3 regions of the Pseudomonas sp. KT_2_4 genome follow, and region 3 is predicted to be linked to each of the others. Evidence: predicted binding sites of a transcription regulator. Region 3 holds the regulator's gene; each other region holds the start of a gene.
What was found. Region 3 encodes sigma-54, which starts transcription at its own class of promoters, with help from an activator protein. Its sites were predicted from a motif close to ANTGGCATNNANNTTGCTNT; they were not measured.

Region 1: a site for sigma-54 is predicted at 3,931-3,950, ahead of glnA (type I glutamate--ammonia ligase). Genes of this name have one in related genera too.
Region 2: a site for sigma-54 is predicted at 2,528-2,547, ahead of flgB (flagellar basal body rod protein FlgB). Genes of this name have one in related genera too.

What each region holds. Positions count from the first base shown of each region.
Region 1 covers NZ_CP166962.1:4,195,241-4,205,784, reverse strand. Annotated here, with positions in the region: gene AB9N64_RS19385 (YkgJ family cysteine cluster protein) at 1-92, shown strand, start outside; gene typA (translational GTPase TypA) at 302-2,122, opposite strand; gene thiI (tRNA uracil 4-sulfurtransferase ThiI) at 2,262-3,716, opposite strand; gene glnA (type I glutamate--ammonia ligase) at 4,051-5,457, shown strand; gene AB9N64_RS19365 (chorismate mutase) at 5,662-6,198, shown strand; gene glnL (nitrogen regulation protein NR(II)) at 6,562-7,647, shown strand; gene ntrC (nitrogen regulation protein NR(I)) at 7,644-9,080, shown strand; gene AB9N64_RS19350 (hypothetical protein) at 9,526-9,966, opposite strand; gene AB9N64_RS19345 (tRNA (cytidine(34)-2'-O)-methyltransferase) at 9,965-10,420, shown strand.
Region 2 covers NZ_CP166962.1:2,328,382-2,338,925, reverse strand. Annotated here, with positions in the region: gene flgA (flagellar basal body P-ring formation chaperone FlgA) at 1-400, opposite strand, end outside; gene AB9N64_RS10740 (chemotaxis protein CheV) at 475-1,407, shown strand; gene cheR (protein-glutamate O-methyltransferase CheR) at 1,450-2,277, shown strand; gene flgB (flagellar basal body rod protein FlgB) at 2,590-2,997, shown strand; gene flgC (flagellar basal body rod protein FlgC) at 3,001-3,444, shown strand; gene flgD (flagellar hook assembly protein FlgD) at 3,461-4,186, shown strand; gene flgE (flagellar hook protein FlgE) at 4,218-5,528, shown strand; gene AB9N64_RS10710 (hypothetical protein) at 5,709-6,806, shown strand; gene AB9N64_RS10705 (ribonucleoside-diphosphate reductase subunit alpha) at 6,899-9,793, opposite strand.
Region 3 covers NZ_CP166962.1:4,935,202-4,945,745, forward strand. Annotated here, with positions in the region: gene AB9N64_RS22690 (class II fumarate hydratase) at 1-417, shown strand, start outside; gene AB9N64_RS22695 (hypothetical protein) at 445-873, shown strand; gene AB9N64_RS22700 (superoxide dismutase) at 875-1,486, shown strand; gene AB9N64_RS22705 (ZIP family metal transporter) at 1,519-2,412, shown strand; gene AB9N64_RS22710 (HPr family phosphocarrier protein) at 2,526-2,798, opposite strand; gene rapZ (RNase adapter RapZ) at 2,815-3,672, opposite strand; gene ptsN (PTS IIA-like nitrogen regulatory protein PtsN) at 3,675-4,139, opposite strand; gene hpf (ribosome hibernation-promoting factor, HPF/YfiA family) at 4,150-4,455, opposite strand; gene AB9N64_RS22730 (RNA polymerase factor sigma-54) at 4,531-6,024, opposite strand; gene lptB (LPS export ABC transporter ATP-binding protein) at 6,209-6,934, opposite strand; gene lptA (lipopolysaccharide transport periplasmic protein LptA) at 6,934-7,467, opposite strand; gene lptC (LPS export ABC transporter periplasmic protein LptC) at 7,454-8,026, opposite strand; gene AB9N64_RS22750 (HAD family hydrolase) at 8,035-8,559, opposite strand; gene AB9N64_RS22755 (KpsF/GutQ family sugar-phosphate isomerase) at 8,560-9,534, opposite strand; gene AB9N64_RS22760 (ATP-binding cassette domain-containing protein) at 9,845-10,544, shown strand, end outside.

The DNA.
Region 1 (10,544 bases), 740 kb from region 3:
ACCCGAAAATCGGGCCGCGGCCGGGGTATTGCGCGTATAAGCCCAAGGAAGTGGTGCGCGAGACTAACTTCAAGACCCTCGACAAGTTCTAAGTTTTTGATCGTTCCCACGCTCTGCGTGGGAATGCAGCTGTGGACGCTCTGCGTCCGCTCTTGAAAGCAGGACGCGGAGCGTCCCACGCGGCGTTCCCACGCGAAGCGTGGGAACGATCACAACGGCACAGTCACCACAAAACCTGCAGGCATAAAAAAACGCCCCCGGCCTTTCGACCGGGGGCGTTTTTCATTCAGCTTGAGTTAACTCAGTTCTTGGCTTTCTTGGCAGCGCGGGTACGCTCGCCTTCGTCCAGGATCTTCTTACGCAGGCGGATCGACTTAGGCGTGACTTCGCACAGCTCGTCGTCCTGGATGAATTCCAGGGCCTGTTCCAGGGTGAAGCGAACAGGTGGAACCAGAGCGATGGTTTCGTCTTTGCCCGAAGCACGCATGTTGTCGAGCTTCTTGCCTTTGGTTGGGTTGACACCCATGTCGTTGTCACGGCTGTTCAGACCAACGATCTGGCCGTTGTAGATCTCTTGACCGTGTTCAACGAACAGCTTGCCACGCGCCTGGAGGGTTTCCAGGGAGTAGGTCAGCGCCTTGCCGGTTTCTACCGATACCAGAACACCGTTCTGACGGCCGGACATGTCGCCGGACTTCATGGTGTCGTAGCGATCGAAGATCGAGGTCAGGATGCCAGCACCGTTGGTCAGGGTCAGGAACTGGTTACGGAAACCGATCAGACCACGAGCAGGGATGTTGTATTCCAGACGCACACGGCCTTTGCCATCCGGCACCATGTTGGTCAGGTCGCCCTTACGCAGGCCCATCTCTTCCATGACCTTGCCCTGGGATTCTTCAGGGGTGTCGATGGTGACGTTTTCGAACGGTTCCTGCTTCACGCCGTCAACCTGACGGATGATCACTTCCGGACGACCAACACCCATTTCGAAGCCTTCGCGACGCATGGTTTCGATCAGTACCGAGAGGTGCAGCTCACCACGGCCGGAGACCTTGAACTTGTCAGCCGAGTCGCCTTCTTCAACGCGCAGAGCAACGTTGTACAGCAGCTCTTTGTCCAGACGCTCCTTGATGTTACGGGAGGTCACGAACTTGCCTTCTTTACCGCAGAAAGGCGAGTCGTTTACCTGGAAGGTCATGGAAACGGTTGGCTCGTCAACGGTCAGAGGCTTCATCGCCTCGACGTTGTCCGGCTGGCACAGGGTGTCGGAGATGAACAGCGAGTCCATACCGCTCACGCATACGATGTCGCCAGCGAAAGCTTCTTCAACGTCGATGCGGTGCAGGCCGTGGTGACCCATCAGCTTCAGGATACGACCGTTACGCTTCTTGCCGTCAGCGCCGATAGCAACAACCGGGGTGTTCGGCTTGACGCTACCACGAGCGATACGGCCAACGCCGATAACACCCAGGAAGCTGTTGTAGTCCAGTGCCGAGATTTGCATCTGGAACGGGCCTTCACGGTCGACTTTCGGTGCTGGTACGTTGTCGACGATCGACTGGTACAGCGGGGTCATGTCTTCAGCCATGTCGGTGTGGTCAAGACCAGCAATACCGTTCAGGGCCGAGGCGTAGATGACTTGGAAGTCCAGCTGTTCTTCGGTAGCACCCAGGTTGTCGAACAGGTCGAAGATCTGGTCCAGAACCCAGTCCGGACGCGCGCCTGGACGGTCAACCTTGTTGATGCACACGATCGGACGCAGGCCGGCTTCGAAAGCCTTCTTGGTCACGAAACGGGTTTGCGGCATAGGGCCGTCTTGAGCGTCAACCAGCAGCAGAACGGAGTCAACCATCGACATTACGCGTTCTACTTCGCCGCCGAAGTCGGCGTGGCCCGGGGTATCCACGATGTTGATGTGGTAGCCGTTCCAGTTGATAGCGGTGTTTTTAGCCAGGATGGTAATACCGCGCTCTTTTTCCTGGTCGTTGGAGTCCATCACGCGCTCGTCGTTGAGCTCGTTGCGCTCCAGGGTGCCGGATTGACGCAGGAGTTTGTCTACCAGGGTGGTTTTACCATGGTCAACGTGAGCAATGATGGCGATGTTACGTAGATTTTCGATCACTTGTGTATCTCGATCAGAGGATTCGGTGTGCTGACAGGTCGTGGCAGCGATTAACAGTAGAGTCAGGCCTTGCCGTTACAGCTTGACGGCAGAGTCGGGGGGCCGGTGACGCAGGCCACAGGCAAACAGCCCCGGGCTCTTAGCTCGGTCGATAAACGCGCACATTGGCATGCCCCTCACTGAGCAAATGGTGGGCATGCAGGCGACTCATCACGCCTTTGTCGCAATACAGCAGGTACTGACGGCTGTCATCCAGTTCCTTGAAACGCGCGTTCAATGCATAGAACGGCAGCGTTTGTACGTCGATGCCAGGAATCTCCAGCGGCTCGTCGTCGGCGGCATCCGGGTGACGGATGTCGATGATGATCTGGCCGGCCAGGGCTTCGCTGACTTCTTCGATCTGCACATCCTGGCCCAATTCGTCGATCACTCGATCGATTGGCACCAGCTTGGCGTTCTCGAGCGCACGCTCCAGAATCGCCATGTCGAATTCTTTTTCTTCATGCTCCACGCGGTGACGCTTGGCGTGGGTCTTGGGGTTCACCGAAATGACCCCGCAGTATTCAGGCATATGCTTGGCAAAGTCGGCGGTGCCGATTTGCTCGGCCAGGTCGATGATGTCCTGCTTGTGGCTGGCGATCAGCGGGCGCAGCACCAGCTTCTCGGTCACGCAATCAATGATCGACAGGTTCGGCAGCGTCTGGCTGGAAACCTGGGAAATCGCTTCGCCGGTCACCAGGGCGTCGATCTGCAATTGATCGGCGATTCGGGACGCAGCGCGCAACATCATACGCTTCAATACTACGCCCATATGACTGTTATCGACTTTGCCGAGAATTTCGCCCAGCACTTCCTCGAACGGTACGCTTACAAATAGCACGCGCTGGGAGCTGCCGTATTTCTTCCAGATAAAGTGCGCGACTTCCATCACGCCCAATTCGTGTGCACGCCCGCCCAGGTTGAAGAAGCAGAAATGGCTCATCAGGCCGCGACGCATGATCTGGTAGGCCGCCACCGTGGAATCGAAACCGCCGGACATCAATACCAGGGTCTGTTCCAGGGCACCCAGCGGGTAGCCGCCGATGCTGTTGTGCTGGCTGTGGATCACGAACAACCGTTGGTCGCGAATTTCCATGCGCACTTCAATTTGCGGCGCTTTGAGGGAAATTCCAGCGGCACCGCACTCGCGACGCAGCTTGCTGCCGACGTATTTCTCGACATCCATGGAGCTGAACGGGTGCTTGCCGGCACGCTTGCAACGCACCGAAAAAATCTTGCCTTCAAGCGCATTGCCGTAGTGCTGCTTGCACTTTTCGGTGATGTCGTCGAAGTCGCCCAGCGGGTACTCATCCACCTGCAGGAAATGCGCGATGCCCGGCATGCAGCTCAGGCGCTCGGTCATGTCCTTCAAGGCTTTGGCGTCGGTAATGCGGGTTTCCAGCTCGAGGTTGTCCCACACGCCGTTCACCACCACAGCCGGGTCCAGGTCACGGAGCACGGCACGGATGTTCTTGGCCAACTGACGGATGAAACGCGTCCGTACCGGTCGGCTTTTGATGGTGATCTCGGGGAAGACTTTAACGATTAATTTCATGGAAACAGCGCGCGCCGGGCCTGCTGAAAAAGGGGGGCGCGGATTATAGCGGAAATCGCTCAAGGTTTAACCAGTTAATATGCATTGCCTACGCAATGCACCAAAACGGGTCATTTACACAAATAAACGCTACATTGCAGTGCGCGATTTATGCCGTTTTTGCCGATTGCACCGTTATAGGGGCTATTTTGAGGCAAAACGGCCATGTTGGCGCACTGGCATGCAATTTGCTCTCTTGTGAGGCAGGTTGCCTTGGCGGAGTATCCGCGCCGGCATCACCCAAATTCTAAGGGCTAACTCCACTACCCAAGCCCGAAGCCACCCGGAGGACACCATGTCGAAGTCGGTTCAACTCATCAAAGATCATGACGTTAAATGGATTGATCTGCGCTTCACGGACACAAAAGGCACTCAGCACCACGTGACCATGCCGGCTCGCGATGCGCTGGAAGATGACTTCTTCGAAGTCGGCAAGATGTTCGACGGTTCCTCCATCGCCGGCTGGAAAGGCATCGAAGCCTCCGACATGATCCTGCTGCCAGACGACAGCACCGCCGTACTCGACCCGTTCACCGAAGAGCCAACCCTGATCCTGGTGTGCGACATCATCGAGCCTTCGACCATGCAAGGCTATGACCGCGACCCACGCGCCATCGCCCACCGTGCCGAGGAATACCTGAAGTCCACCGGTATCGGCGACACCGCATTCTTCGGCCCTGAGCCAGAGTTCTTCATCTTCGACTCGGTCAAGTTCAAATCCGACATCTCCGGCTCCATGTTCAAGATTTTCTCCGAGCAAGGTTCGTGGATGTCCGACCAGGACGTGGAAGGCGGCAACAAAGGCCACCGTCCAGGCGTGAAAGGCGGCTACTTCCCAGTACCACCGTTCGACTTCGACCATGAAATCCGTACCTCCATGTGCAACGCACTGGAAGAAATGGGCCAGACCGTTGAAGTTCACCACCACGAAGTGGCGACTGCCGGCCAGAACGAAATCGGCGTGAAATTCAACACGCTGGTGAAGAAGGCTGACGAAGTTCAAACTCTGAAATACTGCGTGCACAACGTTGCCGATGCCTATGGCCGCACCGCTACCTTCATGCCTAAGCCGCTGTACGGCGATAACGGCTCAGGCATGCACGTTCACGTATCGATTTCCAAAGACGGCAAGAACACCTTCGCTGGCGAAGGCTATGCCGGCCTGTCCGATACCGCCCTGTACTTCATCGGCGGCATCATCAAGCACGGCAAGGCCCTGAACGGCTTCACCAACCCGTCGACCAACTCCTACAAGCGTCTGGTCCCAGGTTTTGAAGCGCCGGTGATGCTGGCCTACTCGGCACGCAACCGCTCCGCCTCGATCCGTATTCCTTACGTCAACAGCCCTAAAGGCCGTCGTATCGAAGCGCGCTTCCCAGACCCGGCTGCCAACCCTTACCTGGCCTTCGCCGCCCTGATGATGGCCGGCCTGGACGGTATCCAGAACAAGATCCACCCTGGCGACGCCGCCGACAAAAACTTGTACGACCTGCCGCCTGAAGAGGCCAAAGAGATCCCACAAGTGTGCGGCAGCCTGAAAGAAGCCCTGGAAGAGCTGGACAAGGGCCGTGCGTTCCTGACCAAAGGCGGCGTTTTCAGCGACGACTTCATCGACGCTTACATCGCCCTGAAAAGCGAAGAAGAAATCAAAGTACGCACCTTCGTACACCCACTGGAATACGAGCTGTACTACAGCTGCTGATCCGGTAGCGCTGCTTGAGGCAGCGTGATGAAAAAGACCTCCTTCGGGAGGTCTTTTTTTTGCCTGGGCGTTACGCTAGCCCAACTCTTCAAACCCAATCAAAGTGTAGGAGCTGGCTTGCCTGCGATAGCGCACTGCCGGCCACCTGCTGTATCACTGACACACCGCCATCGCGGGCAAGCCCGCTCCCACAGGAGATCACCTTTGAGATATCGACTTGTATTTGCCCTGCTGCTCATCAGTGCCAGTGCGAGCGCAGCGCCGCCTACGCTCGAACCCCTGCTCAACAGCATCGCCGAACGCCTGGAGATTGCCGACCAGGTAGCACTGAGCAAGTGGGACAGCCACAAGCCCGTGGAGGACAAGAAGCGCGAACAAGAGGTGATCGCCAGCGTCACTGCCCAGGCGCCGAGCTACAAGCTGGACCCGGCCGCTGCCGAGCAGTTCTTCGCCGCCCAGATCGAAGCCAACAAACTGGTGCAATATACCCACCTGTCCGACTGGCAGTTCCAGGGTAAAGCGCCCGACGACCCGCGCCCGGACCTGGTCCAGCAGATTCGCCCGCAATTGGACGCGCTGCAAAAAAGGCTGCTGCAGCAGTTGGCTGACTTCACGCCCCTGCGCACAGACCCCAAATGCCCCCAATGGCTGGCCGAGGCCGTGCACGAACCGCTGAATGATCCGCTGCGCCAGCTGGCGATGATCCGCGCCACCGCCGAGCTTTGCATCTATAAAGGTTAAAAGGACTGCAAATCCAATTAAAAATGTGGGAGCTGGCTTGCCTGCGATAACGGTGTTGAATGCACCACAGCTATCGCAGGCAAGCCAGCTCCCACACTGACTGCGATTTGCCTTCAATCTTCAGTGGCTGAACAACCTTCACAAAACCGCACTATATTGGTGCGATAGCCTGCACCCTTCTCAATTGCCCAGCCCATTTTGGTTCGAAACTTCCCGTTGAGGCTGGCAGAACGCCACAGTTTCGCGCCTGAACCCCTTATTTCAGGGCATTAGCGCTTCTTTTCGGAGCCTTGGTTTGGTTTTTGCATTTTCCTTGTATCAGCGTGTGCCTCAAGCCCGCGCCTTGCTCCAAAAGAGGTCCCGATGACCATCAGCGATGCACTGCACCGTTTGTTACTCGACAACCTGACCACCGCGACCATCCTGCTCAATGCCGACCTGCGCCTTGAGTACATGAACCCGGCGGCGGAGATGCTCCTGGCGATCAGCGGCCAGCGCAGCCATGGGCAGTTCATCAGCGAATTGTTCACCGAGTCGGCCGAAGCCTTGAGCTCGTTGCGCCAGGCCGTGGAGCAGGCACACCCGTTCACCAAGCGCGAAGCGATGCTCACCGCGCTGACCGGGCAAACGTTGACCGTCGACTACGCCGTAACCCCAATCCTGAGCAATGGCGCGACCCTGTTGCTGCTCGAAGTCCACCCCCGCGACCGCCTGCTGCGTATCACCAAGGAGGAAGCACAGCTGTCCAAGCAAGAAACCAGCAAGATGCTGGTGCGCGGCCTCGCCCATGAGATCAAGAACCCGTTGGGCGGCATTCGCGGCGCGGCACAGTTGTTGTCCCGCGAGCTGCCGGACGAGCACCTCAAGGACTACACCAACGTCATCATCGAAGAAGCCGACCGTCTGCGTAACCTGGTAGACCGTATGCTCGGCTCCAACAAGCTGCCGTCCCTGGCGATGACCAACGTGCATGAGGTGCTGGAGCGCGTCTGCCAATTGGTCGAGGCCGAAAGCCAAGGTTGCATCACCTTGGTGCGCGACTACGACCCAAGCATTCCCGACGTGTTGATCGACCGCGAGCAGATGATCCAGGCGGTGCTCAACATCGTGCGCAACGCCATGCAGGCCATCAGCAGCCAGAACGAGCTGCGCCTGGGCCGCATCAGTTTGCGCACCCGCGCCCTGCGCCAGTTCACCATCGGCCATGTGCGCCATCGCCTGGTGACCAAGGTCGAGATCATCGACAACGGCCCCGGCATTCCTGCGGAGCTGCAGGAAACCATCTTTTTTCCCATGGTCAGCGGCCGCCCGGACGGTACCGGGCTGGGCCTGGCCATTACCCAGAACATCATCAGCCAGCACCAGGGCCTGATCGAATGTGAGAGCCACCCCGGCCACACCACGTTCTCGATCTTCCTGCCATTGGAACAAGGAGCCCCCACGACATGAGCCGTAGTGAAACTGTCTGGATCGTCGACGACGACCGTTCTATCCGCTGGGTCCTCGAAAAAGCCTTGCAACAAGAAGGCATGACCACCCAGAGCTTCGACAGCGCCGATGGGGTGATGAGCCGCCTGGCACGTCAGCAACCGGACGTGATCATTTCCGATATCCGCATGCCTGGGGCCAGTGGCCTGGACTTGCTGGCGCGCATTCGCGAGCAGCACCCGCGCTTGCCGGTGATCATCATGACCGCCCACTCGGACCTGGACAGCGCTGTCGCGTCCTATCAGGGCGGCGCCTTTGAATACCTGCCCAAGCCATTCGATGTGGATGAGGCGGTGGCGCTGGTCAAGCGCGCCAACCAGCACGCCCAGGAACAACAGAACCAGGAAGCGCCGCCGACCCTGACCCGTACTCCGGAAATCATCGGGGAAGCGCCGGCGATGCAGGAAGTGTTTCGCGCCATCGGGCGCTTGAGCCATTCCAACATCACCGTGTTGATCAACGGCGAATCGGGGACCGGTAAAGAACTGGTGGCCCACGCCCTGCACCGCCACAGCCCTCGGGCGGCCTCGCCGTTTATCGCACTGAATATGGCGGCGATTCCCAAGGATTTGATGGAGTCCGAGTTGTTCGGCCATGAAAAAGGCGCGTTCACCGGGGCAGCCAACCTGCGTCGCGGACGCTTTGAACAGGCGGACGGCGGCACACTGTTCCTTGATGAAATCGGCGACATGCCGGCCGACACCCAGACTCGCTTGCTGCGCGTGCTGGCTGACGGCGAGTTCTATCGTGTGGGCGGGCATACGCCGGTGAAGGTGGATGTGCGCATCATCGCGGCCACCCACCAGAACCTGGAAACACTGGTGCATGCGGGTAAATTCCGTGAGGACTTGTTCCACCGCCTCAACGTGATCCGCATCCACATTCCGCGCATGTCGGACCGCCGCGAAGATATCCCTACCCTCGCCCGCCATTTCCTCAGCCGCGCCGCCCTGGAGCTGGCGGTGGAGCCCAAGCTGCTCAAAAGCGAGACCGAGGAATACCTCAAGAATCTGCCGTGGCCCGGCAACGTGCGCCAGCTGGAGAACACCTGCCGCTGGATCACCGTAATGGCCTCCGGGCGCGAAGTGCACATCAGCGACCTGCCGCCGGAGCTGCTGAGCCTGCCGCAGGACTCGGCTCCCGTGACCAACTGGGAACAGGCGCTGCGCCAATGGGCCGACCAGGCCTTGGCACGCGGCCAGTCGAACCTGCTGGACAGCGCCGTGCCAGCGTTCGAGCGGATCATGATCGAGACCGCGCTCAAACACACCGCCGGCCGCCGCCGTGATGCCGCCGTGCTGCTGGGTTGGGGGCGCAATACCCTGACGCGCAAGATCAAGGAATTGGGGATGAAGGTGGATGGTGGGGATGATGACGAGGGTGATGAAGCCTGAACCCCAAGACCGCTGAAGGCCCCGTGTGGGAGCCGGGCTTGCCAGCGATGACGGTGTGTCAGTCACCCAGTATAGGGCTGACACGCCGTCATCGCAGGCAAGCCAGCTCCCACATTGGTTTTGTGCAATGCCTGCAGACTGTGCACCGCTTCAATGCACGATGAACCGGCATTGAGCACAGACCAGAAAACTCGCATATCGCTTTTGCTACAAATTTCTTGGCAGTAGAAACAAACAAAGCCCCGTATTCCGGGGCTTTGCGCTTTTTGGCATTTTTTTCCAGCAGCAATTGCAAGTTTTGGCACGCCCCCTGCAATAACCCCAGTACTACCCAGTTTCGGGGACCTTGGTACAGGCAGGCCGAGAATCCCCTCTTTAACACCGAAGCCTTAGGCTTCACCCCGTTTTGGGAGCCCTGGTACAGGCAGGCCGGGAACTCCCTCTTTTATTGCTCTTGGAGATGGATCTCCAGCCGCCAGCGGCCATCGACCTCTGCACCGCTCCACTCCCCACGCAACGGCCGAGCCGCCACCAGGTTCAGCAGCAGGCCAGCATCGGTCTTGCGTATGCGCCAATTCACGTCCTTGTCATTGACCTTGAGCTGCCCGCTGGCAGCCTTGCCCTGGGCGTCAAACAGCAACGCCACGGTGCCGTCGATATGCTCGCCGTGCAGCTTGGGTTCGTCGTTGAACCACACCACCAAACCATCCGCCGCAGGTTCTACCTGTTGCAGCTCAAGCGGCTCGGGGGTGGTCAAGCGACCGATCATCAAGCCAATCATCAAGCCGACAATCGCCAATGAGCCCAACACCCTCGGCAATAGCTTCGGTCTCGGGTCGTCTTCGGGGGTAGAATGCAGCGCATCTTTGCCTTCGGAGCCGTGCATGTTTCACGTCATCCTTTTTCAACCAGAAATTCCGCCGAATACCGGCAACGTTATCAGGCTGTGCGCCAACAGTGGCTGCCACCTGCATTTGATCGAGCCGCTGGGCTTTGACATGGACGACAAGCGCCTGCGCCGCGCCGGGCTGGACTACCACGAGTACGCCACCCTCAAGCGCCATGCCGACCTGGCCAGTTGCCTGGAGAGCCTGGGCCACCCTCGGCTGTTCGCGTTCACCACCAAGGGCTCGCGGCCGTTTCACGATGCCAGCTTTGCCGAGGGCGATGCCTTCCTGTTCGGCCCGGAAAGCCGGGGCCTGCCGGCCGAGGTGCTCGACGCATTGCCCGATGGCCATCGCCTGCGCTTGCCGATGCGTGAAGGCTGCCGCAGCCTGAACCTGTCGAACACCGTGGCCGTCGCTGTTTACGAAGGCTGGCGACAACTGGGCTTTAAATAAAACGCAAAACAAATGTGGGAGGGGGCTTGGGTGGGAGCCGGGCTTGCCCGCGATGCAGGCACCTCGGTGTGTCAGTCACACCGCAGTGATGCTATCGCAGGCAAGCCAGCTCCCACCCAAGCCC
Region 2 (10,544 bases), 2.6 Mb from region 3:
CTACCACTACGTCGCGAAACAGCTTGACCTGCGCCGGCACAAATACCGTCCAGGGCGAGGCGCCCTCACAGCGCACCTTCACGGTCACACGGCCGATAGGCTGGGCGGGGCTTTCCAGGGTGGCTGTCAATTCCTTGTCGCACATTGGCATGCGCAAACGTGGGTCCAACTGGTTGACCTGAATTTCATAACGCCCCGGCGTCTGGGTGGTCGCCAGATAATCTTCTACAGTGAACTCAAGAAAGCCTTGGGTGACGCCGATAAGTAGATCAGGCAGGGTAACGTTGTCGGCGCGGGCCGTGACGCCCAGGCCCGAGACAAGCAGCGCCAGCGCGGCGCAGAGCAGTCTGCGGTAGCGTGAGCGGCCAGGGTGTCGGGAAACTGTCGTTTTAATATCCATACTCAGTAAATAGCAAAGCTCGTGCCGTTTAGTGTTGGGTACGCGTCGTACCCCTAGGATTTAGGAGTCTGGGCATGGCAGGTGTAATGGATTCAGTAAACCAGCGCACACAGCTGGTAGGGCAGAATCGCCTGGAGTTGTTGCTTTTCCGCCTGGATGGCAATCAGTTGTATGGCATCAACGTGTTTAAAGTGCGTGAAGTGCTGCAATGTCCCAAGTTGACGATCATGCCCAAGTCCAGTCCGGTGGTGTGTGGCGTGGCCAACATCCGGGGCGCGACCATTCCGATTCTTGACCTGGCCATGGCCACGGGGGCCGCGGGTTTGCAAGACCGCCAGAACCCTTTCGTGATCATCACCGAGTACAACACCAAGACCCAGGGTTTCCTGGTGCGCTCGGTGGAGCGCATCGTCAATATGAACTGGGAAGAGATCCATCCGCCGCCCAAGGGCACGGGGCGCGATCACTACCTGACGGCGGTGACGCGGGTCGATAACCAGTTGGTGGAAATCATCGACGTGGAGAAGATCCTCGCCGAAGTGGCCCCCACCTCGGAAACCATCTCCGTCGGAGTGGTGGATGCCGAAACGGCACACAAGGCGGTTTCGCTGCGCGTGTTGACCGTGGACGACTCTTCGGTGGCGCGCAAGCAGGTCACGCGTTGCCTGCAAACCGTCGGGGTGGAGGTGGTGGCCCTCAATGACGGACGCCAAGCCCTGGATTACCTGCGCAAGCTGGCGGACGAAGGCAAGAAGCCCGAAGAAGAATTCTTGATGATGATCTCTGACATCGAGATGCCGGAAATGGATGGCTATACGCTCACGGCCGAGATACGTAACGATCCACGCATGCAAAAATTGCATATCATCCTGCATACTTCGTTGTCGGGGGTATTCAATCAGGCAATGGTCAAGAAGGTCGGTGCGGATGACTTTCTGGCCAAATTCCGTCCTGATGACCTCGCATCCCGGGTAGTCGACCGGATCAAGGCAGCAGATCACGGCTAGGGGATGTCCCCCGGCGGTCACACGATTTAAGAGGCGGCATCATTGTCTACGGGTAATTTGGATTTCGAACAGTTCCGGGTCTTCCTGGAAAAAGCCTGTGGCATATTGCTCGGTGAAAACAAGCAGTACCTGGTATCCAGCCGTCTCAACAAGCTGATGGAACAGCAGGGCATCAAGTCCCTGGGTGAGTTGGTCCAGCGGATCCAGGGGCAGCCGCGCAGTGGGCTCAAGGAAATGGTGGTCGATGCCATGACCACCAACGAAACCTTATGGTTTCGCGATACCTATCCCTTTGAAGTGCTCAAGAACAAAGTGTTGCCCGAAGCCATCAAGGCCAGCCCGGGCCAGCGCCTGCGTATCTGGTCGGCGGCCTGTTCTTCGGGGCAGGAGCCGTACTCGATCTCGATGTCCATCGATGAGTTCGAGCGGACCAACATGGGCCAGTTGAAAGCCGGTGCGCAAATTGTGGCCACGGACCTGTCCGGCACCATGCTCACCAACTGCAAGACCGGTGAGTACGACAGCCTGGCCCTGGGCCGAGGTTTGTCCCAGGAACGCCTGCAACGCTACTTCGACCCCAAAGGGGCAGGGCGTTGGGCGATCAAGGCGCCGATCAAGAACCGCGTCGAATTTCGCTCTTTCAACCTGCTCGACAGCTACGCCAGCCTGGGCAAGTTCGACATGGTGTTCTGCCGCAACGTGCTGATCTATTTCTCGGCTGAAGTGAAGAAGGACATCCTGTTGCGCATCCACGGCACGCTCAAGCGCGGAGGTTATCTGTTCCTCGGTGCTTCCGAGGCGCTCAATGGGCTGCCGGATCACTTCCAGATGGTGCAATGCAGCCCGGGGATCATCTACCAGGCCAAGTAGCCTGGGGTATGCAATAAAACTGTGGGAGCCGGGCTTGCCCGCGATGGCGTTGTGTCAGTCGATGAATTGGTCGGCAGGTACTCCGCCATCGCAGGCAAGCCAGCTCCCACATTTTTTTCTCGGCAAGCTGGCGTAAAGCGGCAACTGCCCATTGCCGCTTTAATGGCGCTACGCGGAAATCGCTTGCCGCTTTTCTGGCATAGCCGCCGTCGACTCCCCTCCAAACCCTTGATATAGGGGCTCCCGCAAGATTGGCATGCACCTTGCTATAACCCTGCTAACGAACAGCAGGTCAGCCTAAAGGTTTCCGCCATGAGCATCAGCTTCGATAAAGCGCTCGGTATCCACGAACAAGCCCTGGGCTTCCGCGCCCAGCGTGCCGAAGTCCTGGCCAACAATATTGCCAACGCCGACACCCCGAACTACAAGGCTCGGGACCTGGACTTCTCCGCCGTGCTCGCCGCACAGCAGGACAAGACCAAGAACGGCACCTTCGCCTTGAACATGACCAACAGCCGTCATATCGAAGCGCAAGGCCTGAGCAAGGGTGACGAGTCACTGCTGTATCGCACGCCGATGCAGCCGTCGATCGACCAGAACACCGTCGACGCCCAGCTGGAGCAATCGAACTACGCCGAAAACTCGGTGAACTTCCAGGCCAGCTTCACCCTGCTCAACAGCAAATTCAAAGGGCTGATGTCAGCCCTGCGTGGAGAGTAAGCCATGTCTCTGTCCAGTGTTTTCAATATTGCCGGCAGTGGCATGAGCGCGCAGACCACGCGTTTGAACACCGTCGCCAGTAACATCGCCAACGCCGAGACTGTCTCGTCGAGCATTGACCAGACGTATCGCGCCCGCCATCCGGTGTTTGCCACCATGTTCCAGGGTGGTCAGGCAAACGGCAGCGATTCGTTGTTCCAGAACCAGGACGCCGCCGGCTCAGGCGTGCAGGTGTTGGGCGTGGTCGAAGACCAGAGCAACCTGGAGGCCCGTTACGAGCCCAACCATCCGTCCGCGAACGAAAAGGGTTACGTCTACTACCCCAACGTCAACGTGGTCGAGGAAATGGCTGACATGATCTCCGCCAGTCGCTCGTTCCAGACCAACGCGGAAATGATGAACACCGCCAAAACCATGATGCAGAAGGTTCTGACCCTGGGTCAGTGATAAGGGGCGCCAAATAATGGCCATCGTTGATACGTCTAACAACACGGCGGTTCAGGACCTTTTCAATTCCAAGGTCAAGACCGCGACGAATAACAGCAGCGTCAGTGACGCTTCCAAGACGGCGACGGGCAACCAGTCGCTGGGCAAGGATGCTTTCCTGCAACTGCTCGTCACTCAACTGAAAAACCAGAACCCGCTGTCGCCTCAGGACAACGGCGCGTTCGTCGCGCAGCTTGCCCAGTTCAGCAGCCTGGAAGGCATCAACACCCTGAATGACTCGGTGAACAACATCTCCAGCAACTTCAGCTCCTCGCAGGCGCTGCAGGCTTCGTCGCTGGTGGGGCGTTCGATCATCATCCAGACCGACAAGGCCATGGTGGATACCAGCAAGAGCATGACCGGTTCGGTGGCAGTGACCTCGGCGGTGGGCAATGTCTCCGTCAAGATCACCGACAAAGACGGCAATGTGGTGCGCACCGTTGACATGGGCGCCCAGAGTGCCGGCACCCAAAGCTTTATCTGGGACGGCAAGAACGACAAGGGCGAGGTCGCCCCAGCTGGCACCTACACCTTCAACGCCACCACCAAGAACGACAAAGGCGACGCAGTGGCCTTGGCCACTTCGCTGCCCGCCACGGTCACCAGTGTGACCCTGAGCAAGACTGGCGGCGAAATGCTGCTCAACCTTGCGGGCGGCATGGGCAGCGTCAAACTGTCGCAAATTCAGACTATCGGTACATAGAGCCGGCTAAATACGGCAGAAGGAGAGAAACATGTCTTTTAATATCGGCCTTAGCGGCCTCTATGCGGCCAACAAACAACTGGACGTGACCGGCAACAACATCGCCAACGTCGCGACCACTGGCTTCAAGTCATCCCGTGCGGAATTCGCCGATATCTACGCGGCTTCCAAGCTGGGCACCGGCCAGAACAGCATCGGCAACGGTGTGAACCTGGCGGCGGTGTCCCAGCAGTTCACCCAGGGCGATGTCAACGGTAGCGGCGGCATCCTCGACATGGCGATTCAGGGCGGTGGCTTCTTCGTGCAGAAGGGCAGCGACGGTTCGCTGGAGTACACCCGTAGTGGTGCGTTCCGTGCGGACAAGGACGGCTACATCACCAACAACACCGGCACTTCGCGCCTGCAAGGATATGCCGCGGACGATAATGGCAAGATCACCAAGGGCGGCTTGGTCGATCTGCAACTGAACCTGGCGAATCTGCCGCCCAAGGCATCCACCAAGGTCGACTCCACCAGTAACCTGAATTCCTCGGAGCCGGTGATTGACCAGGCGGCCAAGCCGTTTGACCCGACCAAGACCGAGACCTTCACCACCCAATACAGCACCACCTTGTACGACTCTCAGGGGAACGCGCACCCGATGGTGCAGTACCTGGTGAAAACCGACGGCAACAAGTGGAATGCCTATACCCTGATTGACGGTCGCAACCCTGATGGTTCGGCCCCGACTGGCACCCCTTCGACGCCACCCGTGCCGTCGACATTGACCTTCGATGGCGCTGGCAATCTGACTACTGTCGTCACCAATGGTGTGTCCGACAAGACCCTGACCGTTGCCGGGTGGGTTCCAGGCAAGGTGACTGACGGCGTGTGGAAGGCTAACGGTGCGGATGCCAACCCGGGCGGCATCGCCATCAACATGGCCAACATTACCCAGTACAACTCGGCTACCTACCGTAACCCTCCGGTCACCGACGGCTATGCCACCGGCCAGATCACCGGCCTGAAAATCGACGGCAGCGGCGTCCTGTTCGCCACCTTCAGCAACCAGCAGAGCAAGGCCATCGGCCAGATCTCCCTGGCCAGCTTCAACAACGAGCAGGGCCTGCAGCCAGCCGGTGCGACCACCTGGAAAGAGACCTTCGCCTCGGGCCAGCCGGGTTATGACAACCCGCAAGCCGGCACCCTGGGTTCGATCGTGGCCAACTCCCTGGAGAACTCCAACGTCAACCTGACCAACGAACTGGTGGACCTGATCAAGGCCCAGAGCAACTACCAGGCGAACGCCAAGACCATCTCCACCCAAAGCACCATCATGCAGACCATCATTCAGATGACCTGATACCCCTGCTCAAAAAATACCTGCACACAAAAAGGCCCCTCAATCGAGGGGCTTTTTTGTGCGCGCGCGTTGCTAGTTTACCGCCTGTTTCATCTCGCCTTGCTGCTGGAACGCCCAACGCCCCTTGCGCCACGCACGGGACACGGGCGCATGTCGCCCATGGACCATCGGGAGAGTGGCATGGCGATCTACAAGCAGTGGGAAGGGATGCCAGCAGGCAGCCATTGGTTTGTTCTGAATAACTACAGCGCCGGTCTATACAGACGCAAAAGTCAGTCGGATGAACCCGGGGGAGGCAAGTCCTCTGATGCAGAATCAGTGAGGCAACTGCTCAATGAGTTGAGAGATGCCGAGAAAACATCCAAGAGCCAAACCGTCCAGGACCTTCGTGACAAGTTGAACGAGAAGCGCGAAGAACTGGGTGATGAAAAGTTCAAGGAGATCATGCAGGAGTTGATGGAGAAGGCAGACGTCTCCTGGCTGGAGATGCTGCGGCGCCTGATGAAAGAATGGTTTCCGGAAACGGACGATACATCACCCACACCTTCGCCGCCTTCTCCTGGCCCGTCGCCAGGTGGGGGCGGTGGGGGCGGTGGTGGCAGGCCAAGCCCCGGTAATTTTGGGCCCAGCGAGCCCATGAGTAATCTGCCGATTACGGAAGGCTCCAAGCACTTCAACTACAAGCCTGATCAAAGTAACCCAGGAAAAAAACCGGACAACATCTGGAGTGGATTCAGCCAGGGCCCCGATGGCAATTGCGTCACGGTTTCAGCGATAAAGGGCGCAATGATGAAGTTTGGTCAGAAACCCACTGACGTGTTCAAGGAGGTAAAAGAGACGGCAGACGGTTATCACGTGAAGATGCGCGACGGCTTCGAACTTAATCTATCCAAGGATGAATTAAAGCAGGCGGCCAGGTATGCGCAGTTCAAGGGTGACAATCCGGGCATGCTGACCGATGCCAACTTCATGTTTGCAGCGAGCGCCAAGCGGGCACAGATGGAAGGGAATGGCCTGGACGACAACCCTAGCCAATCAAAAAGAAGCTTCGCCCATGCGATGCAAAGTTTGAACAACGGCGAAATGCCCCGCGAAGCATTGGATCGTCTGGGTTTGAAAGGGCTTTACAGGCAGTCCTCAAGCAGTGAGCTGGCGAGCGGCAAGCTCGGCGTCGTGGCCTACGATCGCCATTCGATGGTGGTCATCGACGGGCGCGTGGAGTTGTGGGGGCGCCGAGGTGGCGCGCCAAAGCAGGGTATTGCGTACGCGTTTCTCTAAGGCAGTCAGCAAAAAGCCCGATAAACCCTATGCAGTCGGGGTCTATCGGGCTTTTTCAATCCAGGGGGACAATATCCCTGGACTGGCTCAGCTTATTGGCAAGCTTCGCAATCCGGCTCGTCAATCGCGCAGGCTTTTGGCACCGGTGCTGGGCCGGCGGGTGCTGCGAGTACCGAGTCATCACCGTGGTTGCCGCTGGACACTGCGTTCAGCTTGCCGGTGTTGATGGTCGACTTCTCGGTGCTGGTCGCAGCCAGGGCACGGAGGTAGTAAGTGGTTTTCAGGCCACGGTACCACGCCATGCGGTAGGTCACGTCCAGCTTCTTGCCCGAGGCGCCGGCGATGTACAGGTTCAGGGACTGGGCCTGGTCGATCCACTTCTGACGACGGCTGGCGGCGTCAACGATCCACTTGGTGTCCACTTCGAAAGCGGTCGCGTAGAGCTCTTTGAGTTCTTGCGGGATGCGTTCGATCTGCTGCACGGAACCGTCGTAGTACTTCAGGTCGTTGATCATGACCGAGTCCCACAGGCCACGGGCCTTCAGGTCGCGAACCAGGTACGGGTTGATCACGGTGAATTCGCCCGACAGGTTCGATTTCACATACAGGTTCTGGTAGGTCGGTTCGATCGACTGCGACACGCCAGTGATGTTGGCGATGGTGGCGGTCGGTGCGATGGCCATGATGTTGGAGTTACGAATACCTTTCTGCACACGGGCACGTACCGGCGCCCAGTCCAGGGTTTCGTTCAGGTCAACGTCGATGTACTTCTGGCCACGGGCTTCGATCAGGATCTGTTGCGAATCCAGCGGCAGGATGCCCTTGGACCACAGCGAACCCTGGAACGTCTCGTAGGCGCCACGCTCGTCGGCCAGGTCGCAGGAAGCCTGGATCGCGTAGTAGCTGACCGCTTCCATGGACTTGTCGGCGAATTCGACCGCAGCGTCGGAACCGTAAGGGATGTGCTGCAGGTACAAGGCGTCCTGGAAGCCCATGATGCCCAAGCCAACCGGACGGTGCTTGAAGTTGGAGTTCTGCGCCTGTGGCACCGAGTAGTAGTTGATGTCGATCACGTTATCGAGCATGCGTACGGCGGTGTTGACGGTGCGTGCAAGCTTTACGGTGTCCAGCTTGCCGTTGACGATGTGGTTCGGCAGGTTGATCGAGCCCAGGTTGCAAACGGCGATCTCGTCCTTGTTGGTGTTCAAGGTGATCTCGGTGCACAGGTTCGAGCTGTGGACCACGCCCACGTGCTGCTGCGGGCTGCGCAGGTTGCATGGGTCCTTGAAGGTCAACCATGGGTGGCCGGTTTCGAACAGCATGGACAGCATTTTGCGCCACAGGTCTTTGGCCTGGATGGTCTTGAACAGCTTGACCTTGCCTGGGTACTCGGTGAGGGCTTCGTAGTACTCGTAGCGCTCTTCGAAGGCTTTGCCGGTCAGGTCGTGCAGGTCCGGCACTTCGGATGGCGAGAACAGTGTCCACTTGCCGTCATCGAAGACGCGCTTCATGAACAGGTCAGGGATCCAGTTGGCGGTGTTCATGTCGTGGGTACGACGACGGTCATCACCGGTGTTCTTGCGCAGCTCGATGAACTCTTCAATGTCCATGTGCCAGGTTTCCAGGTAGGCACATACAGCGCCTTTGCGCTTGCCACCCTGGTTCACGGCGACGGCGGTGTCGTTCACCACTTTCAGGAACGGTACGACGCCCTGGGACTTGCCGTTGGTGCCCTTGATGTACGAACCCAGTGCGCGCACCGGTGTCCAGTCGTTGCCCAGGCCGCCGGCGAATTTGGACAACATGGCGTTGTCGTGGATCGCGTGGTAGATGCCCGACAGGTCATCCGGCACGGTGGTCAGGTAGCAGCTCGACAGCTGAGGACGCAGGGTACCGGCGTTGAACAGGGTCGGAGTCGACGACATGTAGTCGAAGGACGACAGCAGGTTGTAGAACTCGATCGCGCGGTCTTCCTTGTTCTTCTCTTCGATCGCCAGGCCCATGGCCACGCGCATGAAGAACACTTGCGGCAGTTCGAAGCGGATACCGTCCTTGTGGATGAAGTAACGGTCGTACAGGGTTTGCAGGCCCAGGTAGGTGAACTGCTGGTCACGCTCGTGGTTGATTGCCTTGCCGAGTTTTTCCAGGTCGAAGGTGGCCAGGATCGGGTTCAGCAATTCGAATTCGATACCTTTGGCGATATAGGCCGGCAGGGCCTTGGCGTACAGGTCGGCCATCTCGTGATGAGTGGCGCTGTCGGCGACTTTCAGGAAGCCCAGGCCTTCGGCGCGCAGGGTGTCCATCAGCAGGCGCGCGGTCACGAACGAGTAGTTCGGCTCGCGTTCAACCAGGGTACGGGCGGTCATCACCAGGGCGGTGTTGACGTCGGTCAGGGCGACGCCGTCGTACAGGTTCTTCAGGGTTTCGCGCTGGATCAGGTCACCGTCGACTTCTTCCAGGCCTTCGCAGGCCTCGGTGATGATGGTGTTCAGGCGGCCCAGGTCCAGCGGTGCGAAGCTGCCGTCGGCCAGGGTGATGCGGATCGACGGGTGCGCTTGTACGGCGGCTTCTTCGGCCGGGGAACGTACGGCACGTTCCTTGGCGCGCGAATCACGGTAGATCACGTAGTCGCGGGCCACTTTCTGCTCGCCGGCACGCATCAGGGCCAGTTCGACCTGGTCCTGGATTTCTTCGATGTGGATAGTGCCGCCCGATGGCATGCGACGCTTGAAGGTCGCGGTGACCTGTTCGGTCAGACGGGCAACGGTGTCGTGGATGCGCGACGAAGCGGCAGCGGTGCCGCCTTCAACTGCAAGAAACGCTTTGGTGATGGCGACGGTGATTTTGTCATCGGTATAAGGAACGACAGTGCCGTTACGCTTGATCACACGCAGTTGGCCAGGTGCAGTGGCGGACAGATCCAGATTCGAATCAGCGGCCTGCGGCACGGAGCCCTGCGGGTTCTCGCGAGTTGTGTCGGTTTGCATGAGGGGGTGTCTCCACATTCTATATTTATTTGGGCACCATCACGGTGCCCACCGTTCCGTCCTGAAGCACTTACAGCAGGCCTGGGCCTGGCATAACAACTTCGGGACAGGAGGAAGGGAGCTCATCGCGCCGCTTCCATGCCGAAGTCTTTGGTTCGGGGCCGGGGAGCCCTTAGCCGTATTCCTGGTGGGTGACAGTGGCCCCATTCAAGCCCTGCAACACCCGTACCGTTTTCTGCCAATCGGGCTGGAAAACGGTTGCCATCCGCGTGCGCGGTTTGGGCTTTCAAAAAATGCGTTGGTTCAACCAAGCACGAGCAAGAAAGCGCTTGAGTTTCTTGTCTGATCTGTGTTTGGTCTTTTCGCTGAAAACCCTACATGTAGGGTTTTTTTAGCGCCGAGGTACAAGATAATGCGTTTTCGGGGGCTTAGCAACGCACTACCTGTGGATAACGCTGTGGGTAAAATGTGTATGAATCATGGAACACCCGTGTAGGCCGCATTACTACTGGATTACACCGTTTGTCACCGAATATTCCCGGCTAGAAACTGCCGGCGGGAATTTTGAGGGCGCGAACCCTACCACAAAAAATCGCCATGACCGAATGGATTTCGCGGCTTGTGTTCAAGGGCCGTTGCATGGCTACAATCGGCCTTTGTTATGCCTTCAAAACATGACAAACAGGCTATGCCTGCGGAAGATCAATAGGTGGGAGCTGGCTTGCCTGCGATGGCGGTGTATCGGCCACCA
Region 3 (10,544 bases):
CCGGTCATCCCGGAAGCGACCGCCATGGTGGCCGCCCAGGTTATCGGCAATGACACAGTGATCACGGTGGCCGGTCAGTCGGGCAATTTCGAGCTGAATGTGATGCTGCCGATCATTGCCCAAAACCTGCTCAGCAGCCTGGAGTTGCTGGCCAATGCCAGCCGGTTGCTGGCGGACAAGGCCATTGCCAGCTTCAAGGTCAACGAACCCAAGCTCAAGGAAGCGCTGTCACGCAATCCGATCCTGGTCACCGCACTTAACCCGATCATCGGCTACCAGAAAGCCGCTGAAATCGCCAAGAAGGCGTATCAGCAAGGCCGCCCGGTGATCGATGTCGCCCTCGAACACACCGACCTGCCGCGCAGCCAACTGGAAGTCCTGCTGGACCCGGAAAAGCTCACCGCCGGCGGCGTGTAATCAACGACCCCGCTTTGGAGGCTCACCATGGAGCACTGGAAACGCACGATCGAACGGGCCAATCGCTGCTTTATGGCAGGCGAGTTGGTTGACGCTCGCGAGGCCTATCTGCAAGCCCTGGCCCTGGCCCAAGTGTTGTTCGAACGCTGGGCGGATGCTGACGAAGCAGTGGCGGCTTGCGTCATTTCCCATCACAACCTGGCGGACCTGCACTTGCGCCTGAACCAGCCTGAGGAAAGCGCGGAATACCTCTGCGCTATCCATCAGCGCCTCTTACAGACCATGCAGAACCCGCGACTCAGCCCGTCACTGCGCGAGGCCGCGCTGCGCCAAAGCAGCAAGACCTACGTCGAGCTGCTGAATTTCATCAGCGATCACGGCGAATACCCACGCACTCATCGGCTGCTGGGCAGTGCTGCGACGCCAACGTCCACGTCCCACTATGGAGCACATTGATATGACCTATACCTTGCCGGCCTTGCCTTACGCCTACGACGCCCTCGAGCCGCATATCGACGCGCAAACCATGGAAATTCACTACACCAAGCACCACCAGACCTACATCAATAACCTCAATGCTGCGGTCGAGGGGACTGAGTTCGCCGGCTGGCCGGTGGAGAAGCTGGTGTCCAGCGTCCAAACATTGCCGGAGAAATTACGCGCTGCTGTGGTCAACCAAGGAGGCGGGCATGCGAACCACTCGTTGTTCTGGGCAGTCATGTCACCGACAGGGGGCGGCAAACCCGAGGGCGCGCTGGGCAAGGCTATCGACGAGCAATTGGGTGGTTTCGACAGCTTCAAGGAGGCGTTCACCAAGGCGGCCTTGACGCGATTCGGCAGCGGTTGGGCCTGGCTGAGCGTTACGCCACAAAAAACGCTGGTGGTGGAAAGCAGCGGCAACCAGGACAGCCCGCTGATGAGCGGCAATACGCCGGTGCTGGGCCTGGACGTCTGGGAGCACGCTTACTACCTGCAATATCAAAACCGACGACCGGAGTACATCAATGCATTCTATAGCGTCATCAACTGGCCGGAGGTTGCCGCGCGCTATCAGGCCGCTTTGGCCTGACATTCACTCCATAACAAGATCTAAGGCCGACTATGGGCACTCAAACACTGGCGATCGGTAGCGTGCGAATGTTTCGTTATGCGTTTGGCACGCTGCTGCTATTGGCAGGTACTGCGTTATTGGTGGCCCATGGGCTGGCCTGGTTGAACCTGGAACCGCGCATACTGCGTGCTTTGCAGGGTGGGGCGATCTGCGCGCTTGGCACGGCGCTGGGCGCGGTGCCGGTGTTGGTGATTCGGCGCATGCCGATGGCGCTTAGCGACACCCTGCTGGGCTTTGGTGCCGGTGTGATGCTGGCGGCGACTGCGTTTTCTCTGGTGGTACCGGGCATCGCCGCCGCCGAAAGCCTGGGACTTTCACCTTGGGGCGCCAGTGGCTTGATCAGCTTCGGCATCATGCTCGGGGCGTTCGGCCTGTACCTCGTAGACCGCAAGGTTTCTGGCGCCAGCCCGGAAATGCTGGTGGGTACACCGGATAAACCGGTTATCCCGCCGCGTATTTGGTTGTTCGTGTTTGCCATCATTGCGCACAACATTCCGGAAGGCATGGCTGTTGGGGTTTCTGCGGGCGGAGGCATGGCGGATGCCGACAGCCTCGCCATGGGCATTGCCCTGCAGGATGTGCCTGAAGGGCTGGTGATTGCGCTGGTATTGGCTGGGGCGGGAATGTCGCGGATCAAAGCCTTTTTGATTGGCGCTGCATCAGGCTTGGTTGAGCCGGTATTTGCGGTGCTCTGTGCATGGCTGGTGAGCCTTGCCGAAGTGTTGTTGCCGCTGGGTTTGGCGTTGGCCGCCGGGGCAATGTTGCTGGTCGTGACTCATGAAGTCATCCCCGAGTCGCGCCGCAATGGCCATGAAAATCTCGCCAGCCTTGGGCTGTGCCTCGGGTTTTGCCTGATGATGGTGATGGATACGGCGTTAGGCTGAGGGTGGTTCCCTGTAGGAGGGAGCCTGCTCGCAAAAAAAACTGAGAGCACTGCGTTAACCAGGATGCCCGCGTTATCGTTGACGTTTTTCGCGAGCAAGCTCCTACAGTAGGGTTATTCGCCTTCGTCGAAATAGTTGTTGATCAACGCGACCAGTGCGGCCATTGCTTCGTCTTCTTGCTCGCCTTCGGTGCGCAGATGGATTTTGGTGCCTTTGCCGGCCGCCAACATCATCATCGCCATGATGCTTTTGCCATCGACCATGGACTCTGGCGTACGCCCAGCACGGATCTGGCAGGGGAACTGCCCGGCCACGCCGACGAATTTAGCCGACGCCCGGGCGTGCAAGCCCAGCTTGTTGATGATTTCAATTTCCAGAGCAGGCATCGCGCAGGTGTTCCTTTCAACTCAGGTCGCGGTGGCGAACCTGGACGTTCTTGAGGGTTTGTTGCAGCACCTGGCCCAGCCGTTCAGTCAAATAGACCGAGCGGTGGTGGCCGCCGGTGCAGCCAATGGCAATGGTGACATAGGCTCGATTGCTGGCGGCAAAGCGCGGCAACCATTTGAGCAGGTAGCTGGAGATGTCCTGGAACATCTCTTCCACATCCGGTTGTGCGGCCAGGTAGTCGATCACAGGCTGATCCAGCCCGGACTGATCGCGCAACTCCGGCTTCCAGTAAGGGTTGGGCAGGCAGCGCACATCGAACACTAGGTCGGCATCTACCGGCATGCCGCGCTTGAAGCCAAATGACTCGACCAGAAACGCCGTCCCCGGCTCAGGCTGGTTCAGCAGGCGCAGCTTGATCGCGTCGCGCAACTGATACAGGTTCAGATTGGTGGTGTTGATCTTCAGGTCGGCCAGGTCAATGATCGGCCCGAGCAGCTTGGTCTCGTCCTCGATGGCTTCGGCCAGGGAGCGGTTGGCGCTGCTGAGGGGGTGGCGTCGACGGGTTTCGGAGAACCGCTTGAGCAAGGTCTCTTCGTCGGCATCCAGGTACAGCACATCGCAATGAATGTGCTTGGCACGCACTTCTTCCAACAGTTCCGGGAACCGCGAGAGGTGGCTAGGCAGGTTGCGCGCATCAATCGAGACCGCCACCAGCGGCTGCGCCAATTCGGTATGGATCAGTGCGCGTTCCGCCAGCTCTGGCAGCAGGCCGGCGGGCAGGTTGTCGATGCAATAGAAGCCGTTGTCCTCAAGCACATTGAGGGCGGTGCTCTTACCCGAGCCGGAGCGACCGCTGACGATGATCAAACGCATGATTACTGCCCGTTTTGTTCATCCAGGACAACTTGGTACAACGCTTCATTGCTGGAGGCGCTGCGCAGTTTGTCGCGTACATCCTTGCGGTCCAGCATGCTGGCGATCTGCCGGAGCAGTTCCAGGTGCGCATCGGTGGCGGCTTCCGGGACCAGCAGCACGAAGAGCAGGTCGACCGGGGCGCCGTCGATGGCGTCGAAATCAATGGGGTGATCCAAGTGCAGCAAGGCGCTCACAGGTGTTTCACAGCCTTTGAGGCGGCAGTGCGGAATGGCGATGCCGTTGCCAAAACCGGTGGAACCGAGTTTTTCACGGGCAATCAACGCTTCGAAGACATCTTGCATCTCCAGATCCGGCACTTCGCGTGCGATCAGGTTGGCAATTTGTTCGAGGGCTTTTTTCTTGCTGCCGCCCGGCACGTTCACGAGGGAACGGCCGGGGGTCAGGATGGTTTCAAGTCGGATCATGGGGGGAGAGTTAACGACCTGTACCTTGCATCAGGTGCAGATTCTTTTCCTTATGCTTTATGAGTTGGCGGTCGAGCTTGTCGTAGAGCGAGTCAATTGCCGCGTACATGTCTTCATGTTCTGCATTGGCAACGAGCTTGGCATTCGGTACGTGCAGGGTGGCCTCGATTTTCTGCTTGAGCTTATCGACCTCCATGGTGACCTGCACGTTGGTGATCTTGTCAAAATGTCCCGCAAGCTTGTTCAGTTTGCTCTCGGTGTATTCACGCAGGGGCTTGGTGACTACCAGCTGGTGTCCACTGATGTTGACTTGCATACAGCTTCTCCTTCGTTGCCAGTGCATAAGGCGGTGGGCAGGAATACCCACCACTGGAACGCTGTGGCCCGCCCGTCACATCAAACGCTTACGCTCGCTGGATGGCGCGATCCCTAGGGACTCGCGGTACTTGGCGACGGTTCGACGGGCGACCTGAATGCCTTGTGCCTCCAGTAAACCAGCGATCTTGCTGTCACTCAACGGCTTTTTCTGATTTTCAGCGGCAACCAGTTTTTTGATGATCGCGCGGATCGCCGTGGACGAGCATTCACCGCCTTCAGAGGTGCTGACGTGGCTGGAGAAAAAGTATTTCAGCTCATAAATACCCCGTGGGGTATGCATGAATTTCTGCGTGGTAACCCGGGAAATCGTCGATTCATGCATGCCGACGGCTTCGGCGATGTCGTGCAGCACGAGAGGCTTCATGGCCTCGTCGCCGTACTCCAGAAAACCGCGCTGGTGTTCGACGATCTGGGTTGCGACTTTCATCAGGGTTTCGTTGCGGCTTTGCAGGCTCTTGATGAACCACCGCGCTTCCTGCAACTGGTTGCGCATGAAGGTGTTATCGGCGCTGGTGTCGGCGCGGCGCACAAAACCTGCGTATTGCGGGTTGACCCGCAGGCGCGGTACCGACTCCTGGTTCAGCTCCACCAGCCAACGTTCGTTGTCCTTGCGCACGATGACGTCGGGCACTACGTATTCGGCTTCGCTGGATTCGATCTGCGAGCCTGGGCGCGGGTTGAGGCTTTGCACCAGCTCGATGACCTGGCGCAAGTCATCTTCCTTGAGCTTCATACGGCGCATCAGTTGGCTGTAGTCGCGACTGCCCAGCAGGTCGATGTAGTCACTGACCAGGCGTTGCGCTTCGGTGAGCCATGGGGTCTTGGCCGGCAATTGGCGCAGTTGCAGCAACAGGCACTCGCTGAGTGTGCGGGCACCAATGCCGGCGGGCTCGAATTGCTGGATGCGGTGCAGGACGGCTTCGATTTCGTCCAGTTCGATATCCAGTTCCGGGTCGAAGGCCTCAAGGATCTCCTCGAGGGTTTCGTCCAGGTAGCCCTGGTTGTTGATGCAGTCGATCAGGGTGACCGCGATCAGGCGATCGGTATCGGACATCGGCGCCAGGTTCAGTTGCCACAACAGGTGGCTCTGCAGGCTCTCGCCCACCGACGTACGGGTGGTGAAGTCCCACTCGTCATCATCGTTGCTCGGCAGGCTGCTGGCGCTGGTCTGGTAGACGTCTTCCCACGCGGTGTCCACGGGAAGCTCGTTGGGAATGCGTTCGTTCCAGTCGCCTTCCTCCAGGTTGTCCACCGTCGGGGCGGTTTCCTGATAGGAGGGTTCCTGCACGTCGGGATTGGGTTTTTGCTCGATGTTGTCGGCCAGCGGGTCTGCATTATCGAAGTCGTCGCCTTCTTCCTGGCGTTCGAGCATCGGATTGGACTCCAGGGCCTCCTGGATTTCCTGTTGCAGGTCCAGGGTCGACAATTGGAGCAGGCGGATGGCCTGTTGCAGCTGCGGTGTCATCGTCAGCTGCTGGCCCATTCTCAGGACTAGCGATGGTTTCATGGCAGGGGCTTAACACCTTATTCGCCGGCGCAATGCGCCATCCACGACAGGGCGCGTGAGCGCCAAACATAAGCAAATTATATGCCTGATCTCGGGGCCTTTGCCTAGAGCGCGGTAACAATAAAAAAACCGAGGTTTCCATTGACTCCCGCGCGCTCCAGGGAAAAGCGCGATACCCCTGTGTTTACAGGCGGAACTCGTGACCCAGGTACACTTCCTTCACCAGCTCGTTAGCCAGGATAGTCTCGGCATCGCCTTCGGCAATCAGCTGACCATCGTTGACGATATACGCTGTTTCGCAGATATCGAGGGTTTCGCGCACGTTGTGGTCGGTGATCAGCACGCCAATGCCCTTGGCCTTGAGGTGATGGATGATCTGCTTGATGTCACCCACCGAAATCGGGTCGACACCGGCAAAGGGTTCATCCAGCAGGATGAATTTCGGCGCGGTCGCCAGGGCGCGGGCGATTTCCACGCGGCGGCGCTCACCACCGGACAGGCTCATGCCGAGGTTGTCGCGAATATGGTTGATGTGGAATTCCTGCAGCAGGCTTTCCAGCTCCTGGCGGCGGCCATCGCGATCGAGTTCCTTGCGGGTCTCGAGAATCGCCATGATGTTATCGGCTACCGACAGTTTGCGGAAGATCGACGCTTCCTGGGGAAGATAGCCAATACCTGCCCGTGCACGACCGTGCATGGGTTGATGGCTGACATCCAGGTCGTCGATCAATACACGACCCTGGTCTGCCTGGACCAGCCCGACGATCATATAGAAGCAAGTGGTTTTGCCGGCACCGTTGGGGCCGAGCAAACCGACGATCTGGCCGCTGTCGATCGACAGGCTGACGTCGCGTACCACCTGGCGGCTTTTATAGGCCTTGGCCAGATGCTGGGCTTTCAGGGTTGCCATTACTCGGCCTTCTTCTTCGGCTGGATAACCATGTCGATGCGCGGGCGCGGTGCAGTGACCTTGGAGCCGTTGGCGCGACCGGCGTTGGCGATCTGCTTGACGGTGTCATAGGTGATCTTTTCACCTTCGGTCGAGTTGCCGTCTGGGCTCAGTACCTTGGCCTGGTCGATCAACACGATACGATTCTGCTGGGCGTGATACTGGATAGTCTTGCCGTAGCCCTTCATCGGGCCGGTGTCGGTAGCGGACTGCTTCTGCTCGAAATAAGCCAGGTTGCCCACCGACGTCACCACGTCAATGTCGCCTGCCTGGGTGCGCGTCAGAGTCACCGTGTTGCCGGTAATCTTCATCGAGCCCTGGGTGATGATCACGCCGCCTGTATAGGTGGCAACACCTTTCTTGTCATCGAGCTGTGCATCGTCAGCCGAAATATGGATCGGTTGCTGGCTATCGTTCGGCAGAGCCCAGGCGCTCACGCTTCCCAGTGCTGCGCCCAGACCGAGCAAAATAGGGAGGGTTTTAACGAGCCTCATACTGTCCTCTTACGTTCGATAGCAGGTGTATCCTGCTTTCTTTCAAATACGCTTTCATTCCCTTGCCAGTCGATACACCGCCAGCGCCGTCGATTCTAACGTCTTGCTCGGTCTGCGCATATTGCTTCTGTGGGAATACGGTCATGCGACTGCTGGTAATGATGGTGTCGCGGTTCTGCGCGTCTGTACGTGCGACGCGAACCGAGTCGATCAGTTCAACTTCGGTGCCATCCGGGTTGACCTCGCCACGCTTGCTGGTGACGTGCCAGGGAAATTCGGTGCCGCGATACAGGTTCAGGTCCGGATTGGTCAGCAGGCTGACTTCGGAAGCCTTCAAGTGCTCGACCTTGTCCGATGTCATCTCATACTGCACCTTGCCGTCAGGCAGGTACTGAATGCTGTAGGCATTGGTGGCGTAATAGTCGATAAGACCTTCGTCAACCTGCGCAACAGGCTTGTCGAGAAAGCGCTCCGGGCTGATATTCCAGTAGCCCACCGCCAGGAGCAGCGCGGCGATGACCCCGAATAACAGGAAGTTGCGAATCTTTTTGCTCAGCATATAACGCTCTATAGGTAGGCGGCGTGGGCCGCTTCAAGACTGCCCTGGGCACGCAGGATCAACTCGCAGAACTCGCGGGCGGCACCTTCGCCGCCACGGGCGGTGGTGATGCCATGGGCGTGTTCGCGGACAAACGCCGCGGCATTCGCGACGGCCATGCCCAGGCCCACCCGGCGAATCACCGGCAGGTCTGGCAGGTCGTCGCCCAGATAGGCGACCTGTTCATAGCTTAGGTTGAGTTGGCCAAGAAGCTCGTCCAGCACCACCAGTTTATCCTCGCGGCCCTGATACAGGTGAGGAATACCGAGGTTTTGTGCGCGGCGTTCCACAACCGGTGTTTTTCGACCGCTGATAATTGCGGTTTGCACGCCCGCTGCCATCAGCATTTTGATGCCTTGGCCATCGAGGGTGTTGAAGGTCTTGAATTCGCTGCCGTCTTCGAGGAAGTACAGGCGGCCATCCGTCAGCACGCCGTCAACGTCGAAAATCGCCAGTTTGATGTTTTTACCGCGTTGCATCAGGTCGCTGATCATTTACATCACTCCTGCGCGCAGCAAGTCGCCTAGGTTTAGGGCCCCGATCGGCCGATCATCGTGGTCGACCACGATCAGTGCGCCTATCCGGTGGTCTTCCATGATTTTCAACGCTTCAGCCGCGAGCATTTCGGCGCGGGCGGTCTTGCCGTGAGGGGTCATCACGGCGTCGATGGTCGCGGTATGGATATCAATGGTGCGGTCAAGGGTACGACGCAGGTCGCCGTCGGTGAATATCCCGGCCAGCCGGCCATCGGTTTCGACGATGGCGGTCATGCCCAAGCCCTTGCGCGTCATTTCCATCAGCGCATCCCGAAGCAGAGTGCCGCGTGGAACGCTCGGCAGCTCGGCGCCGCGATGCATGACATTTTCCACTTTCAGCAGCAGGCGACGGCCCAGTGCGCCACCCGGATGTGAAAATGCGAAGTCCTCGGCCGTAAACCCGCGGGCCTCCAGCAATGCCACCGCCAGGGCATCGCCCATTACCAGCGCGGCGGTGGTGGAGGAGGTGGGCGCCAGATTCAGTGGGCAGGCTTCGTGGGTCACGTGCACGTTCAGGTTGACGTCGGCAGCCTTGGCCAACGTTGACTCAGGGTTACCTGTGAGGCTGATCATCTGGATGCCCAGGCGCTTGATCAGCGGCAACAGGGTCACGATTTCGTTGGTGGTGCCGGAGTTGGACAGCGCCAAAATCACGTCATCCTTGGTGATCATGCCCATGTCGCCGTGGCTGGCTTCGGCCGGGTGCACGAAAAACGCAGTGGTCCCCGTGCTCGCCAAGGTCGCCGCGATCTTGTTGCCAATGTGGCCGGACTTGCCCATGCCGACCACCACAACGCGGCCCTTGCTCGCCAGAATCATCTCGCAGGCGCGCACGAAATCCGCGTCGATATGGGCCAGCAAGCCTTCTACGGCTTCAAGCTCAAGGCGTATGGTGCGTTGTGCGGATTGAATAAGGTCGCTGGATTGGCTCATGTCTGAAATCGTATAGCCTGACGAAAAGTCGGCGATTATAGCGGTAATGATCGATTCCCTCACGCAAGTTCGTCAGGCTTTGTGCGCGGGATAACTGAAAAGCACCGTGGGCAACATAGCAAGCAACGTTTTTTCCCTGTCTCAAATCTGAACCAGCGCTGTTCCGGCCTTGGGCGCTCTGTACCAGCAGTGATATAGTTCGCCGCCAGTTCGGTCCGCCCAACCCATGTGCTCAACTATTGCGCATCTGTTGAAAACCAAAGTCGCACACATGGTGTCTGAGTGAAAGGCTGCATCCCAAGGAGATTAGATGAGTGCCGATAACGCCTACGCGGTCGAGCTGAAGGGTCTTACCTTCAAGCGCGGGACGCGCAGCATCTTCAATAACGTCGATATTCGCATTCCTCGCGGCAAGGTCACGGGCATCATGGGGCCTTCCGGTTGCGGCAAGACCACCCTGTTGCGCCTGATGGGCATGCAATTGCGCCCCAGTGCCGGGGAAGTGTGGGTCAACGGCCAGAACCTGCCGACGCTGTCACGCAGCGATCTGTTCGATGCGCGCAAGCATATGGGCGTGCTATTCCAGAGCGGCGCGCTGTTTACCGACCTCGATGTGTTCGAAAACGTGGCCTTCCCGCTGCGGGTGCACACCCAGCTGTCCGATGAAATGATTCGTGACATCGTGTTGCTGAAGCTGCAGGCCGTAGGCCTTCGCGGCGCCATCGACCTGATGCCGGACGAGTTGTCCGGCGGCATGAAGCGCCGTGTCGCCCTGGCGCGGGCCATTGCCCTCGACCCACAGATCCTCATGTATGACGAGCCATTCGTGGGGCAGGACCCGATCGCCATGGGCGTGTTGGTGCGCCTGATCCGCCTGCTCAACGATGCACTGGGAATCACCAGTATCGTGGTCTCCCACGACCTGGCCGAAACCGCGAGCATTGCCGACTATCTGTATGTAGTCGGTGATGGTCAGGTGCTGGGGCAGGGTACGCCTGAAGAGTTGATGA